2 regions of the Halomonas binhaiensis genome follow, and region 1 is predicted to be linked to the other one. Evidence: riboswitches for the same ligand, from Rfam matches in the RefSeq annotation. Region 1 holds a riboswitch; the other holds the start of a gene.
The links. A riboswitch is a leader RNA that binds a small molecule or an ion and turns the genes downstream of it on or off. The one in region 1 is predicted to bind cobalamin.
Positions count from the first base shown of each region.

Region 1 (7,355 bases):
GGGGCCAGCGCGACAATGCGTTGTGCCGGTGCAGCAAGACAGACTTCGGTTCCACTGTCATCCACGACACACCGCGAGGCTTCTTCGGCGCTCACCACCGACATGCCAAGCGACAAGCTCACTGCCAGCAGTACGATGCTGCCTGCAGTCTTTATCGCCCGTGTCGGCCACTTGATGTTTATCGGGCGTTCAAGGCCCCCCATGCGCTCAGGAGCATGTTTCATGCGCTCAAGGCTGTATTCCATTGGCTCAGGGCTGTATTCCATTGGCTCAGGGCTGTTCATGGCTGGAAGCCAACGCTCAAGTAGGCTGCGCGCCCGGGGTTGATATAGTCCCAGCCGTTGAAGCTGTCCCGCGCGGTGGCATATTCGCGATCGAGGACATTCTCCAGGGTCAGGTTGGCCTTCCATTGAGGGGCGAAATTCCAGCCTGCCCGCAGGTCGATGGTGCCATAGCCTGACAAGCGTTCTTTATTGTCTGCATCGTTGTAGCGATGGTTCTGTGCCACGAAGGATGCGCCGAGATTCCAGTCGCCGATGCGTCGATCTGCATCCAGGCGTACCCCTTGGGTCGCACGGCGCACCAAGCGCTTGCCACTCTTGCGGTCTTCGGGGTCGGTGTAGGTGGCAGAGGCAGCCAGAACCCACTGGTTCCACTCCAGTCCCGTGGTCAGCTCAACACCCCGAATGCGGGCGCGATCCACATTGAACGGCGCATAATGCGAGTCCTGCACCGTATATGCCACCATGTCGTCGATATCGCTCTGGTACACGGCCACATCCCAGAATCCCCGGCCATACTGCCCACGCAGGCCAAGCTCGACACTTTCCGCTTTCTCGGGGTCGAGGTCAGGATTGCCGAAGTCGGGGAAGTACAGCTCATTGAAAGTCGGTGCCCGGAATGCCGTGGCGTAACTGGCTCGCAGGGTATAGTGGTCATCCAGGGCATAACCCAAAGCAAGGTGCCCGGTGGTCTCGCCGCCGAAGGCCTCGTTGTCGTCATGGCGCAGGCCGACCTGCAGCGAGAAGGGAGCGAAGTCCAGCAGGGTCTGAGCGAACACCGCCACATTGTCACGGCTGTCTTCCGCGTAATCGGTAGTGCTGTCGATCTTGTCCTGCTGATACTCTGCCCCGGCGACCAGTTCGTGATTGCCCATCAGCACAGAGTTGTCCCAACGCGCCGTGTGTGTCGTGGTATCGAAAGTGGTGGCGCCAAGGTCGGAAAAATCATCCAGCTCATCGCGGGCTTCGCTGATGGTCAAGCGCGAAGTCCAGTTGCTCGTGACAGGTATCTCGCCATACACCCCGGCCACTTGCTGCACATAGTCGGAATCACCGCCTTCGTACTCGGTATTGCCTGACGCACGCAACGCGGTGACGCCCATGACAGCACCATTGTCGAAGTCGTGCGCCAGCCGCACCAGGCCCGTGGTGTTGTCGTAGCCCTTGTCTTCCCCGCCCTTGCGTACTTCCGAGCCATCGCTGCTCAGGTGGCTGGCACTGAACTGGTAGCGGGTCGCATTGGCCTCCCCGCTCAGGTTGGCCTGGGCCCTGGCCGTGCCAAAAGAGCCTCCTCCCAAGGTGATGCTGGGAGTCGGTCGTTCACCTTCGGGTTCGAGGGTGAACAGTTGCACAACGCCGCCTACCGCATCGGCACCATATAGCGCACCACGCGGGCCACGCACGACTTCGATGCGTTCGAACATGCGCGGGTCGAGAAACTGCCAGGCCGGGCCGCCGTTGGTGGCCGAACGCAGGCGCATGCCATCGATCAGCAACAATGTCGATTCAGGGCCGGTACCACGCAGATAGAGACTGGTGTTCTTGCCGAACCCACCACTGGATGAAAAATCAACGCCGGCCTGGCCACGCAGGGCATCGATCAGACTGATAGGGTCGCGCTGGCGCAGCGTCTGTTCGTTGATGACACTGACCGAAGACAATGTCTCACTGGCCGTGCGTGGTGCCAGGGTCGCAGATACGACCATGGGATCGAGGTTCACACTTTCATCATCGCCAGTGCTCTGGGCACTGGCCTGGGCAACGAATGCCAGCGGCATGGCAGCAAGGCTGAGAACAGGCAGGCCTGATACCGCTCGGGCAGGAAGAAAGGAGCGCAACATGATGAAGTATCCCCTGGTACCATGCGCACCCGCACGGCACGAAGCCTTGAATGACCAAGAACGGGGAAATGAGGAAGGAAGGCGTAACAACGCGCCCAGCTTCGGGAGCCCACCGCCCCTGGCATGGAATTTCAGGCCGGTCTCCGGGCTGACGAGCGAACATCTGCATGTTCCACGCGACCACCTTCCCGTGCCGGGCAGCAAGCCCGCGTGAAAGTGCCGACGAGCCTGTTGCTCAAGTCGACAGTTCTAGATATGCACAGTGGTGTGTCAGGCCGCGCTTTACTCGATCACCGTTGCGGGGGCAGCGTCGGATTGTCACCGACTTCCCGTTTCACCCCGACGCATCACATGCGTTCAGGAACGTCATATCTCCTTGCCGCTCGCTACACAGCGAGTGATATGCCGCTCCCTCAGGGGCACCTGAGAACCCAGGTAAACTACCAATGCCGGCCATGAGCGTCAATGTGACGCTTTGTCATCAAGGTCATTTCAATGCCATGACCAAGCCATGGCGCACATGCCATACGCTGCTGCTGGCCTCTGCTGCATCCTGTGCCAACCAGCCCGCCAGATCACGTAGCTGACGCTGGAATGGCTCGACAGGCACGATCCCGCGTCCGACTTCCGGGACAATCAGCACCACTTCTGCTGACTCGCGACCGGCCCAGTCCTTGAAGGCCTGGCGCCAGCATTCACGCAGCGCATCGTTCTCCAGCTCGGCGCCATTCCTGTTGCAGCAGACCTCTTCAAGCCACTTGAGCCAGCCATGAACCACTACCTCAGCGTGGGTCTCAGCCAGACGCGGATATCGCATCCGCTCCAGCGCTTCGCTGGCCTGAATCCAGCTTGCCTGAGGAAAGCGTTCGCTCACACGTTCGCGTTTGCCGGCGCAGGCACCGCCGAGGAAGAGTTGCATGTCACACCCTCTGTGGTGGTTGTCAGATACCAGCGCCGCCCGGAGGCCTGTTCCACAACGCCGTCCCAGAACGAGACCTGTTCGAAGCCACGCCGCCATTCACGAATCACACCACCATGGGTGACTACCAGAACCTTGTATCGCGGCTCCCCAGCCACTTTTTCTACAACTTCTCCAACAACTCTTTCTTCTCCAACAACTCTTTCTTCTACAACAACGCTTTCTTCTGCAACTTCTCCAGCAGCGTCGGCAAAGATATCGTTCAATGCGGCTTCCAATCGTTCGCGCAGTTGCTGGGCGGACTCGCCACCCGTCGGAGCCAGCTCTCCGGCACTGTCGATCCAGGCACGATAGGCAGGGTCATCCTTGAGTTCTTCCCAGGTACACCCTTCGAAGTCACCAAAGTCATTTTCGCGCAGGCGGTTATCCAGGCGCGGACGGGGCCAGTCACGACCTTCCGAGATATGCGCCAGCGTCTGACGGCAACGGACCAGGTCACTGGTGACCACGGCATCGAAGCGTTCGCCTTCCAGGTAGTCGCGCAAGCGATCCATTCCCTCCAGGGCATCGGGCATCAACAGCTCGATATCACGCTGCCCCTGGTAGCGCTTTTCCAGATTCCATTGGGTCACGCCGTGGCGAACCACCACCAGCTCGAGGCCCACACCAATAGCCATAATTCTCCTCCTTCGATTGCGGCCCCCAGCAGATCGCCGCTGATACCGCCAAAGGTCCGTCTTGCTCCCGCGGCAAAGATGACAACAAACAAGGCTGTCGCCAGTCCCAATGTCAGCATGCTCCACGCTTGCCCTGAGCTCATCAGCACAAACGGCAGCACAGACAGCAACACGGGCAGTGCCGTCGCCAACACCAGGTCACGCGGCCCCAGGCTCTGTTGCCATAGATGAGCCAGCCCCTCTGGGCGTGCCGCTGGCACCCGGACCAGCAGGAACACCGCCATCCAGCGAGCCAGGGCAGGAATGGCAACCAGCCACCAGATACCCGCTTCAAGCTCGAGCAGCCACCACACCAACGCCAGCTTCCAGGCTAGATGAAATACCAGCACCACCACCGCAAAACTGCCTACCTGCGGATCCTTCATGATCGCCCAGCGCTTTTCCAGCGGGGCATTACTGCCCAGGGCGTCGGCAAGATCCATCAAGCCATCCAGATGCAACCCGCCACTCAACCCGACCCACAGGCTGACGATCAGCAATGCCTGTAGTGGCAACGGTAAGCCCAGGGCTCCACTGCCCCAACTCACCATGCCCAGCGCTACCCCGATCAAGGCGCCTACCAGCGGATATGCCCGCGCCGCCCAACGCCGCGACGCCTGGTTCCAGTCGCAGGCCACGGGCAGCGGGATACGCGTCAGGAACTGAATGGCGAGGCCCAACCCGTGAGCAGCATCACGCCTGTCACCCTGTGGCTTGTGTGTCTCCTCACGGGTCGACTGCGTCATGTATGCCTCTTTGTATCAATGCGTTTTCCGGTGTCAATGCGTTCCCCGGAGGCAATACGCTCCTCAGCGTGAAGGCGCGTTTCATCCTCAAGCGCACATGGCGTGGCCTTCCAATCGATTACCTGTCCTGCTACCACTTCCACGACCCGGTCGGCAACGCCTGCCAGATGACAATGGATGCGCTGCAGGAAGGCCAGGTAACGCCACACCATGACATCTCGAGGAGGCAACTCTTCATTGAGATCATTGGATACCACGACCAGGGCGATGCTGCGTGCCCGAGCGTCTTCCAGCAACTCAGCGAACATGGCCAAAGCCTGATCATCGTCCAGTGGGCTGTCGAACATGACCTGGCTGACCCATAAGGTCAGGCAATCAAGCAGCAAGGTATCGCCACTGTTCACCTGCTGCCAGGCAGCACCCAGATCCCAGGGCGCCTCCAGGGTCACCCAGCCATCACCGCGATCGCAACGATGGCGTGCGATGCGCTCACGCATCTCCCCATCTGCCGCCTTGGCCGTGGCCAGGTACCATAGCCTGCCGCCACATCGATCGGGCTCTTGGTGCAATGAACGAGCCAGTGACTCGGCCACGCGACTCTTGCCACTGCGCACTCCTCCGCTGACGAAGACGATCACTCGGCAGCTCCTGCAAGGGCGGCAAGCCAGGCGTCATTGGTCGCCGGAAGCCCCAGGGCCAAACGCACCCAACTGCCATCCAGACCCGCAAAGGTATGCGTATGGCGGGCAATGAAGCCATGTTTCACCAGTTGCCGCAGCATGGCTTCACCACGCGCAGGACTGGCGACGCCCCCAGGGCGGCACAGGACAAAATTGGCATGCGCCTCGGGGACGACATAACCGAGCCGTCGCAGGTTTTTGCCCACGCGAGAGCGTTCCCCGGACACCCAGTTCAACGTGCGTTCGACATAGCCTTGGTCGTTCAGCAGGTGCGGTATCAAGGCGGCAGCCAACGCATTGAGGCTCCAGGCCACTTGGTATCCCGAGATCTGTTGCACTCGCTCAGGTTGTGCCAGCAGATAGCCCAAGCGCAGCCCAGGCAAGCAGTAAAACTTGGTCAACGAACGCAGCAGCACCAACGGTGCCCCCCGTCTCACCCAATCGACGAGAGACGCCTGTTCGCCATGGAATTCAATGAAGGCTTCATCGACGACCAGCAACGTATTCGCTGCCTCGGCATGCTCCAGCAACGTCTCGATGGCCTGGCACGACACCAGGGTACCAGTGGGGTTGTTCGGGCGGCAGAGAAAGACCACATCCACTGCCACCAGCGCCTGACACAACCCATCCACATCAAGACGAAAGTCATCGCCGACAAGGGATAGACGTCGAACCTCCATGCCATTCAGTTCACAAGCCCGCGCGTACTCGCCGAAGGTCGGCTCAATGACCAATGCGCGTTTGCTACGGTATGCCTGAGCGATCAGATGGATCGCCTCTGCTCCCCCATTGGTGACACGCACCTGGGCCGCATCGAGAGCGTGATGATGCGCCAGCGCCTCACGCGCTTCCTGTTGCTGGCGGTCAGGGTAATGGGTAAGCAGAGGCAACGAACGGGCCAACCAGTCGCCAAGCCAATCCGGCGGTCCCAGTGGATTGAGGCTGGCACTCAGGTCGGTCAGGGCGTCATTGTCCGAAATCCCCAGCCGCGCCAGCAAGGCATCGCCTTCGCCACCATGTTGTGGCCACGGCTGTGGATAGCACTTCGATCTCACACTGCCCCTCCTCGCCATATGGCCAATATTGCTTCCAGCAAGGTGGTGATCATTGGTGTTGCGATCACCAGCATGACGACTACCCCCATGGTGCCAGCATGCAGGCACAAGATGGCTTCCTGGATATGCCCGGCATGTAGCGCCTGCAGTGGTCGCCCCAGGCGTGCGCGTTCGGACACCTGGCCAGCATAGACATTGCGTCCCCCCAGCTGTATCCCCAGCAGATTGGCCACCATCGCCTCGGGCCAGCCACTGTTGGGGCTGGGGTGGCGTGGTGCTTCCCGGCAAGTGGTCCGCCATGCCTCCTTCCACAGATGCATGCGAGTACGACGCCAATGACCGCTCAGCAGTACCGGAGCTGTCAGCCACATGGCAAACGCGGTGAGCCGAGCCGGCAACCAGTTGACGATGTCGTCCAGACGGGCCGATGCCCAGCCGAAATCCGTGTAGCGTTCATTGCGATAGCCGACCATGGAATCCAGGGTATTCACTGCCTTGTAGGCCATGGCCATGGGTGCCCCACCGACCAATACCCAGAATAACGGCGCGGTAATGCCATCCACGGTGTTCTCCGCCACACTCTCGACACAGGCTCGGGCAACCCCGGCTTCGTCCAGCTCGCGGGTATCACGCCCGACCAGAGCAGCAACCGCCTTTCGCGCCGCTACCAGGTCGCCCCGACGCAGTGGAATGTAGACCTCCCGCGCAGCCGCCACCAGGCCATGGGCGGCCAGGCATGTCGCCAGCAGCAGCACTTCCACCATCAGTGCCAGCCACGTGTTCACCATTGCCACCAGTGCCAGCACCAGCGCCGTCAGGCTCCAGGCAAGCACGACCACGACCAGCACCAGGGCAACCCCCTTGATGCGCTTGGCTCGCGCACGTCCATGATTCCAGAGCTTGTCCAGCAAGGCGATCAAGCGGCCCAGGGCGACAACGGGATGGGGCAGCCAACGCGGATCTCCGATCATCAGATCGAGCAGCAATGCCAGCAGAGTCAGCCACAGAATCTCACTGGCGAATGGAGCAGAAAGCGCAAATGGCATGGGTCACTTTCTCTCCATATTTACTTGCTCCATATTTACTTGCTCCATATTCACTTGCTCCAGGCTTGCCT
Region 1 covers NZ_CP038437.2:2,893,406-2,900,760, forward strand. The annotation lists gene E4T21_RS12710 (cobalamin-binding protein) at 1-284, opposite strand, end outside; gene E4T21_RS12715 (TonB-dependent receptor domain-containing protein) at 281-2,122, opposite strand; cobalamin riboswitch at 2,240-2,506, opposite strand; gene E4T21_RS12720 (bifunctional adenosylcobinamide kinase/adenosylcobinamide-phosphate guanylyltransferase) at 2,610-3,041, opposite strand; gene E4T21_RS12725 (histidine phosphatase family protein) at 2,993-3,718, opposite strand; gene cobS (adenosylcobinamide-GDP ribazoletransferase) at 3,670-4,503, opposite strand; gene E4T21_RS12735 (bifunctional adenosylcobinamide kinase/adenosylcobinamide-phosphate guanylyltransferase) at 4,500-5,141, opposite strand; gene cobD (threonine-phosphate decarboxylase CobD) at 5,138-6,238, opposite strand; gene cbiB (adenosylcobinamide-phosphate synthase CbiB) at 6,235-7,284, opposite strand; gene cobT (nicotinate-nucleotide--dimethylbenzimidazole phosphoribosyltransferase) at 7,288-7,355, opposite strand, start outside.

Region 2 (7,355 bases), 1.9 Mb from region 1:
GCTCCCTTTTGTTGTACATAAAATCGTTGTATACAGAAAACGCCTTGAGTTTAGAGGAAGCGCCGAATAAATACTCAGATGGCTGGTGTCATGCTTGCGAGATAACGAGCCCGGGGTGGTGGTGGTATCCAGATAAAAAGGGGGCGTGATGATTCCCGCTGAAGTCGATAACGTGCTGCATGTCATCCGTGAATTATTGGCGGATTCCCTGGTGGCGGCATACCTGCATGGGTCTGCTGTCGCTGGTGGGCTGCAGCCTTCGAGTGATGTCGATGTGCTGGTTGTCATTGACGAGCCGCTGGATTCGGAAACGCGCCTGAGCCTGACGACAGCACTGATGGGAATTTCGGGACATCCGGCGCGTGATAGCTCCCTTCGCCCTGTCGAATTGATGATCTTTCTTCGCACTCAGCTTGTCGCTGATATCTATCCCGCCCGCTGTGAGTTCATCTACGGTGAATGGCTGCGCCATGAGTTTGAGCGTGGCGCAATACCTCAGCCTGCCGAAGATCCAGAGCTTACTCTCGTTCTTGCTCAGGCACGGCAGGAAGCGAAACCGCTGTTCGGCCCCAGTGCTTCCGAGCTGCTCCCGCTTATCCCACCAGCCGATATACGCCGCGCAATAGGCGATCTTCTGCCTGACTTGCTGGCTTCCCTGCAAGGGGACGAGCGCAATGTGCTGCTCACCCTGGCGCGTATGTGGCGAACATTGACGGAGGGGGATTTCGTCACCAAGGACGCAGCCGCCAGCTGGGCCGAGCCCCGTTTGCCTGTTGAGCATGCTGCGCTGCTCAGGGACGCCCGGGAAGCCTATCTGGGCATGCATGCCGATGACTGGAGCACCCGCCAAGAGGAAGTCCTGCGCACAGTGAATGCGATGCAACATCGCATTAGGGATGCTCAGTAGCATTGGCAACATATCTACGGCATGATGGACAGTGAGACTGCTGGCAAACTACTACGCTCGATCATGCAGTGTTGAAATCCTCCTCAAAATGCTCATTTACATCTCGTAAATTGCGCTTCTTCGTCTGATTTCGCCTTGCCTGATCGTTGCTCGCTACCTTTGCAGCAGCCTCGGCTTCGTCGGTTTCCTTCGGGAATGAAAAGGGAATCCGTGCCGAGCCTTGCTCGGTAACCGGAACTGCCCCCGCAACTGTAGGCGGTGAACTTGCTTCGGCGCACCACTGGGAATCTAGCCCGGGAAGGTGAAGCAAGTGTCGATCCGTCAGTCAGGAGACCTGCCGACTTCAAGTGCAATCCCACGTGCAACGACAACCGGACGGGGTGTTCCGGAGAAGGGCAGATGAAACATATCCTACTTGCGTCCTGCGCGCTCAGCGCAGGCCTTGCGACGTTCTCGGGTTATGCCGAGACTTCGCACGATCTTTCGACTCACGATCTTTCGACTCACGATCTTTCGACTCACGATCTTTCGGCCGATGGCGCTTTTGTTGGTGACTCTTCAGTTGACGGCTCTTCTGTCGGCGACTCTTCAGTTGACGATTCCCAAGCTGCCAGCCATGCCACTGATTATCCTTTGACGCTGACGAACTGCGGTCAGGATGTCACTTTCGACAGAGCACCTGAACGCGTCGTATCCATTGGCCAATCGGCGACCGAGGTGCTGTATTCCCTGGGGCTTGCCTCCCGGGTGGTGGGCACTTCGGTGTGGTTCAACCCGGTACTGCCGGAGTTTGAGCAAGTGAACGCGGGGATCGAGCGGCTTGCTGATAATGATCCCAGTTTTGAATCCGTGGTCGGCAAGCGGCCTGACCTGGTGGCCGCACAATATGAATGGCATGTGGGCGATACGGGAAGCGTGGGCACGCGAGAGATGTTCCACGACCTTGGCATTGCATCCTATGTCATGCCGGTTGACTGTGACACGAAAGACAACTCGACCGGCGGCGATGGTATCCGCACAGCGGCCTTCGCCACCGAATCGATCTACAAGGGCATTCGCGAACTCGCTGCCATCTTTGATGTTAAGGACGCGGGCCAAGCGTTGGTGAGCTCCCTCCAAACCCAGGAAAACGAGGCCATTGCCCGAGCCAAGGCCCTCGACCTGCCTGATGATCTGTCGGCTGTCTTCTGGTTCTCTTCAGCCGATCTGGATAGCGACCCCTTCGTTGCCGGGCGCCTTGGTGCACCGGGCTACATGATGCAGAAGCTGGGCATCGAGAATGTGGTTTCATCCAATGAAGAATGGCCTGGCGTCGGCTGGGAAAGCATCGCCAAGGCGGATCCGGATGTCATCGTCATTGCGGATATGGATCGGCGGCGTTATCCCGCAGATGATGCGGCACAGAAGCTGGATTTCCTGCGTAATGACCCGGTGACCAGCCAGATGACGGCCGTGCGTGAAGGGCGCATCGTGACCATGGATGCGCATGCCATGAGCGCGACGATGCGCACGATTCACGGACTCGATAGCTTGTCTCAGGCGCTCGCGGAAATGAACTTTTTACACATGAACCATGCACATGAGTGACGTGGGCTCTCCCCAGGCATTCCGTCGAGGGCATCTGTGGCTCTGGCTGTCGCCATGGATGTTGCTGGCGGCGATCCTGTTCGGTACCGCTATCGGCGAGACACGCATTCCCCTGTCGGTAGTGATGGAGACCGTTGCCAATCGGCTCTGGGATGCCGGATATCCAGTGAACCGCATCGATGAAGGCATCATCTGGAGCTACCGGCTGAGCCGGGCCATCGTGGCGGCTGCCTGCGGGGCAGGGCTGGCGCTGACGGGAGTGGTACTGCAGGCACTGCTGCGCAACCCTCTGGCCGATCCTTATCTGATGGGGCTCTCTGCGGGGGCTTCGACAGGCGCGGTGGTGGTCACCGTGGCAGGACTGGGGGCCGGGGCCATCTCGATGTCATTGGGTGCGCTCATCGGCGCGCTGGTCGCTTTTGCCCTGGTCGCCCTGCTGGCTCAGGTCGTCGCTGGTCGGGCCGACACAGGGCGAGGCTCCCAGGCGGCAGCGATTATCCTGGCCGGCATAGCGGGCTCGCAGCTGTTCAATGCGTTGACTGCCTTCATCATCGCCAGAACCGCCAATGCGGAACAGGCGCGCGGCATCATGTTCTGGTTGATGGGCAACCTGTCGGGCACCCGTTGGGAGGATGTCGGGGCGACGGTCCTGGCTGCCCTGGCAGGTGCCGCGGTGTGTTTCTGGCATCGGCGCTCACTTGATGCGTTCACCTTCGGGGCGGACAGCGCCGCCTCGCTGGGTATTGCGGTCAGGCCGGTGAGAGGGCTGCTGATCACTGTCACGGCAGTGATGGTCGGGGTGATGGTTTCCAAGGTTGGCTCCATCGGTTTCGTCGGTCTTGTCGTCCCCCATGCAATGAGATTCCTGGTCGGGACAAGGCATGATCGGCTGGTGCCGGCAACCGCACTGGCGGGGGCGGTCTTCCTGGTCGTTGCCGATGTGCTGTCGAGAGTGATCGTGCCCGGGCAGGTGTTGCCGATTGGTGTGATCACGGCGCTGGTGGGGGCTCCGGCTTTTGCTCTCATTCTGGTTCATGGACGACGAGCCCGTGGACGATGAACTTGCGGACGACGAACTTACGGACGATGAACTCATGAACGGCGCGGTAGATGATGCTTGCAGCTGAAAATCTCTCGGTTTCCGTGCGTGGCACTCCGATCCTGCGCAATGTGTCGTTGCGGTTGCAGCCGGGGGAGTGCCTTGGTCTGATCGGCCCGAATGGATCAGGAAAGTCCACTCTGATGCAATGCCTCGCCGGGCTCAGGAAACCTGGCAAAGGGCGTGTGCTGTTGAATGGCCAGGCGATGGACAGGACATCGGCCAGAGTCCGGGCTCGCCAGTTGGCCCTGGTCGAGCAGCAGGCAGAGACCGCAGAACGCATCACGGTGCGTGAAGCCGTGGAACTCGGCAGGATTCCCTTCCTGTCGCCGTTGCGCCCTTGGCGGGCTGAAGATGATGCCTGCGTGCAGCAGGCGTTGGTTGCGGTTGACATGGCCGGCCTCAGTGACAGGCTCTGGCATACCCTGTCGGGTGGTGAGCGTCAGCGTGTGCACATTGCCAGGGCCCTGGCACAGTCGCCCGAGATCCTGTTGCTGGATGAGCCAACCAACCACCTCGACATCCGCCATCAGCTGTCAATCCTGGCCCTGGTTCGTGCCTTGCCCGTGACCAAGGTCATCGCGCTGCACGATCTCAATCAGGCCTTGGCATGCGACCGCTTGGTGCTGTTGCATGATGGAGCCATCGTTGCCAGCGGTGAACCGCGCAAGGTGCTGACGACACAGCATCTGCGAGAAGTCTTCGGGGTCGAGGCACGCTATCTGACACCTGACCCGGACGAACCTCCGCTGATACGTTTCTCCTGCGCCACGTCGCTGAGTTACTGAGCCATTGCCCGAACGAATTGGCTGAATGAATTGTCAGAGTGCTCCGGCCGTGTCATCCCGGGGTGTCATTCTGCGCAGGCACATGGCGTAGCGAAATCGCCGAGACAATGGCCAGGGCCAGAATGGCGATCCCGCTGACGGCAGCCGTGACATTGAGCCCCGTGGTGAAGGCCTGTCGAGCGCCTTCCACGGCTTGAACCGGCAACTGATCACTCATGGATATCGCTGTCCACAGGCTGTCGTGCACGAGAGCGGCGCTAGTGGCTGGAAGGTCGCCCGCCTGTGTCATATCAACCAATGTCATGCCGACCTGTAACCGATAGATGACGCTGGCCAGGCTGCCGAGCAGGGCAACACCCAATGCAATGCCCAACTCCTGAACCATTTCGGACATGGCAGATGCCGACCCTGCCTTGTTGGCGGGGGCCGTTCCTATCACCAGTTCTGTGCCCAGGGCTGCCAGGGTGCCCAGGGCAAGATAGACCAGCGAAAAACCTGCGATGGCGGTCCACACTCCATCCGGAGACGTTCCGACCAGTGCCAGCAACAGATAACCCAGGGTCGAAAGCGCCAATGCTGCTGACACCACATAGCCTGGGCGAACCCGTCTTGCCACCAGCGGTGCCGTGATACCGGCGATGACCATCATCAGCGCCGGAGGCCCCATCCACAGTCCTGCTGCCAGCGGTGTCAATCCTGCCACCAGTTGCAGGTACTGGGTCACCAGCAGCATCACGCCAGCGACGGTCGTCAATCCGAGCAGCAGCACGATCAATGCGCTGCTGAATGTACGGCTGGCAAACAAGCGCATATCAAGCAGGGGGCTGTCCAACTGGCCCTGGCGGCGGACAAAAACGCTACCCAATGCAATGCCCAGGGCGATGGCCAACACTGGTACTGTCTCAAGCCCTGTCTCAAGCCCTGTCTTGGCAATTTCCTTCAGCCCATAGATCACCGCGAGTATGGCGACGAGTGACAGCAGCACGCTGATCAGGTCCAGGCGCTCACTGTGTGCGGCGCGATATTCCGGCAACAGCAAAGGAGCGGTAAGCAACAGGACAGCAGCTATCGGCACGGCAACAAGGAAGGCTGATCCCCACCAGAAATGGCTCAGCAGCCAACCGCCCAGCACGGGACCTGCGGCCATGCCCAGGGCGAACATGGTGGCCCATATGCCGATGGCCAGCGCACGCTGGCGGGCATCGCCAAACAAGTTGCTGATCAGGGCCAGGGTCGAGGGCATGAGGGTAGCCCCGGCGATGCCGAGCAGGGCCCTGGCGACGATCAGCATCTCAGCGCTGGTGGCGTAGGCAGCCGCGACGGATGCTGTCCCGAACAGCGCTGTACCGATCATCAGCAGGCGACGACGGCCGATGCGATCACCCAGGGTGCCCATGGTGATCAGAAATCCGGCAATCATGAAGCCATAGGCATCCATGATCCATAGTGCCTGGCTGCTGCTGGGCTGCAACTCCACTGCCAGGGCGGGAAGGGCCAGATAGAGAATGGTGACATCAAGGCCCAGTAATGCTGTCGGTAGTGCCAGTACAGCCAGTCCGAGCCATTCCTTGAGGCTTGCCTGACAGGTCGTGCTGCCGATTGGCGGGGGATAAGGTGAGGGTAACGGGTATTGATTACATTCGTAGGCCATGTCGCCTCCCAGCAAAGCATGTGTCGCGTGAAGCAAGTGAGCAGTGATGCAAGCGGAAACGACATGTTGGGTCTGTTATTATCCGGGTACAATATAGCCAGTTATCCTATTACTAAAAGTAAATACCTGATAACAACAGCGAGATGATGTCGGCCGGAATCATCGCGATGCTCAGGAGTACCTCGATGACGAAGAAAGACCAGGGGCGAAGCCTGGAGCGGACACGCAGTGAACTCACCGAGTTTCTGCTGCACCATCGCCACAAGCTGACGCCCGCCGATGTGGGGCTGCCCACCACGGGACGCAGGCGCACCCCGGGGTTGCGCCGTGAAGAGGTTGCCTCGCTCGCGGGTGTCGGGCTGACCTGGTACACCTGGTTCGAGCAGGGCCGTGACATCAATGTCTCGGAAAGTTTTCTGCTCAGCGTTTCCCATGCGCTGAAGCTGGACGATGCGGAGTGCTGCCATCTCTTCTTGCTTGCGCATCGCCGTCCACCGCCAGTGGAGGCCTATCAATGGCAGTCCATTTCGGCACGGATTCAGGTATTGATGGATGAGCTGCCACGCCCCGCCTATGTCATGAACCTGCGTTGGGATGTGATTGCCTGGAATGCGGCAGCGGAGCACCTGATCGGCTTTGCCAAACGGGAAGTGCATGAGCGCAACATGCTGCGCATGGTCTTTGCGGATCCGTCCTTGCGCCGGCGCCTGCCGGAATGGCACCGGGATGCCTGTCGCTTGCTGGCCCAGTTTCGTTGTGATCTGGCAGCGGCACCAGAAGACCCTGCGATGCAGGAGCTGATCGAAGAGTTGATTCGGTTATCCCCGGACATGCGCCGCTGGTGGCAGAAGGCCGAACTGGACGCCTACAGCTACGGTATCGGTGCCATTCAGGGCAAGGGGCCAGGCCCGGACAGTGATTCATCCCAGTCAAACCAGGATAGTGACTCGACGCGCCAGGACTTCGACCACGAAACATTGATCGTGGATGAGCACCGCCATCTGCGGATGGTGGTGTATTTTGCCGAGCATTTTTAGTTGGCTGAGAACCTTTAGTTGGCTGAGTATTTTTAGTTGGAAAGCGCCAACTTGATTCCAAGGAAACCGAACACGCCGGCAAAGCTGCGCTTGATCCAGCGCATGACCGAAGGGCGCTGAATCACATAGTCCCGCGCGTAGGCGGCAAAGGCCCCGTACACCACAAAGACAACAAAGGTCATGGCCATGAAGACCAGGGCCAGTCCAACCAGAGAAGCCGTTGGGTGAAGGGTATCCGGTGAGACGAACTGAGGCAGAAAGGCGAGAAAGAACAACGACAGCTTCG
Region 2 covers NZ_CP038437.2:1,034,346-1,041,700, forward strand. The annotation lists gene E4T21_RS04530 (aminoglycoside adenylyltransferase family protein) at 149-907, shown strand; cobalamin riboswitch at 1,073-1,263, shown strand; gene E4T21_RS04535 (ABC transporter substrate-binding protein) at 1,307-2,494, shown strand; gene E4T21_RS04540 (FecCD family ABC transporter permease) at 2,487-3,554, shown strand; gene E4T21_RS04545 (ABC transporter ATP-binding protein) at 3,605-4,381, shown strand; gene E4T21_RS04550 (MFS transporter) at 4,434-6,032, opposite strand; gene E4T21_RS04555 (helix-turn-helix transcriptional regulator) at 6,218-7,069, shown strand; gene E4T21_RS04560 (LysE family translocator) at 7,102-7,355, opposite strand, start outside.
Region 2: it holds a riboswitch for cobalamin, as region 1 does, so the genes downstream of both, E4T21_RS04535 (ABC transporter substrate-binding protein) here and E4T21_RS12715 (TonB-dependent receptor domain-containing protein) in region 1, are expected to answer to the same signal.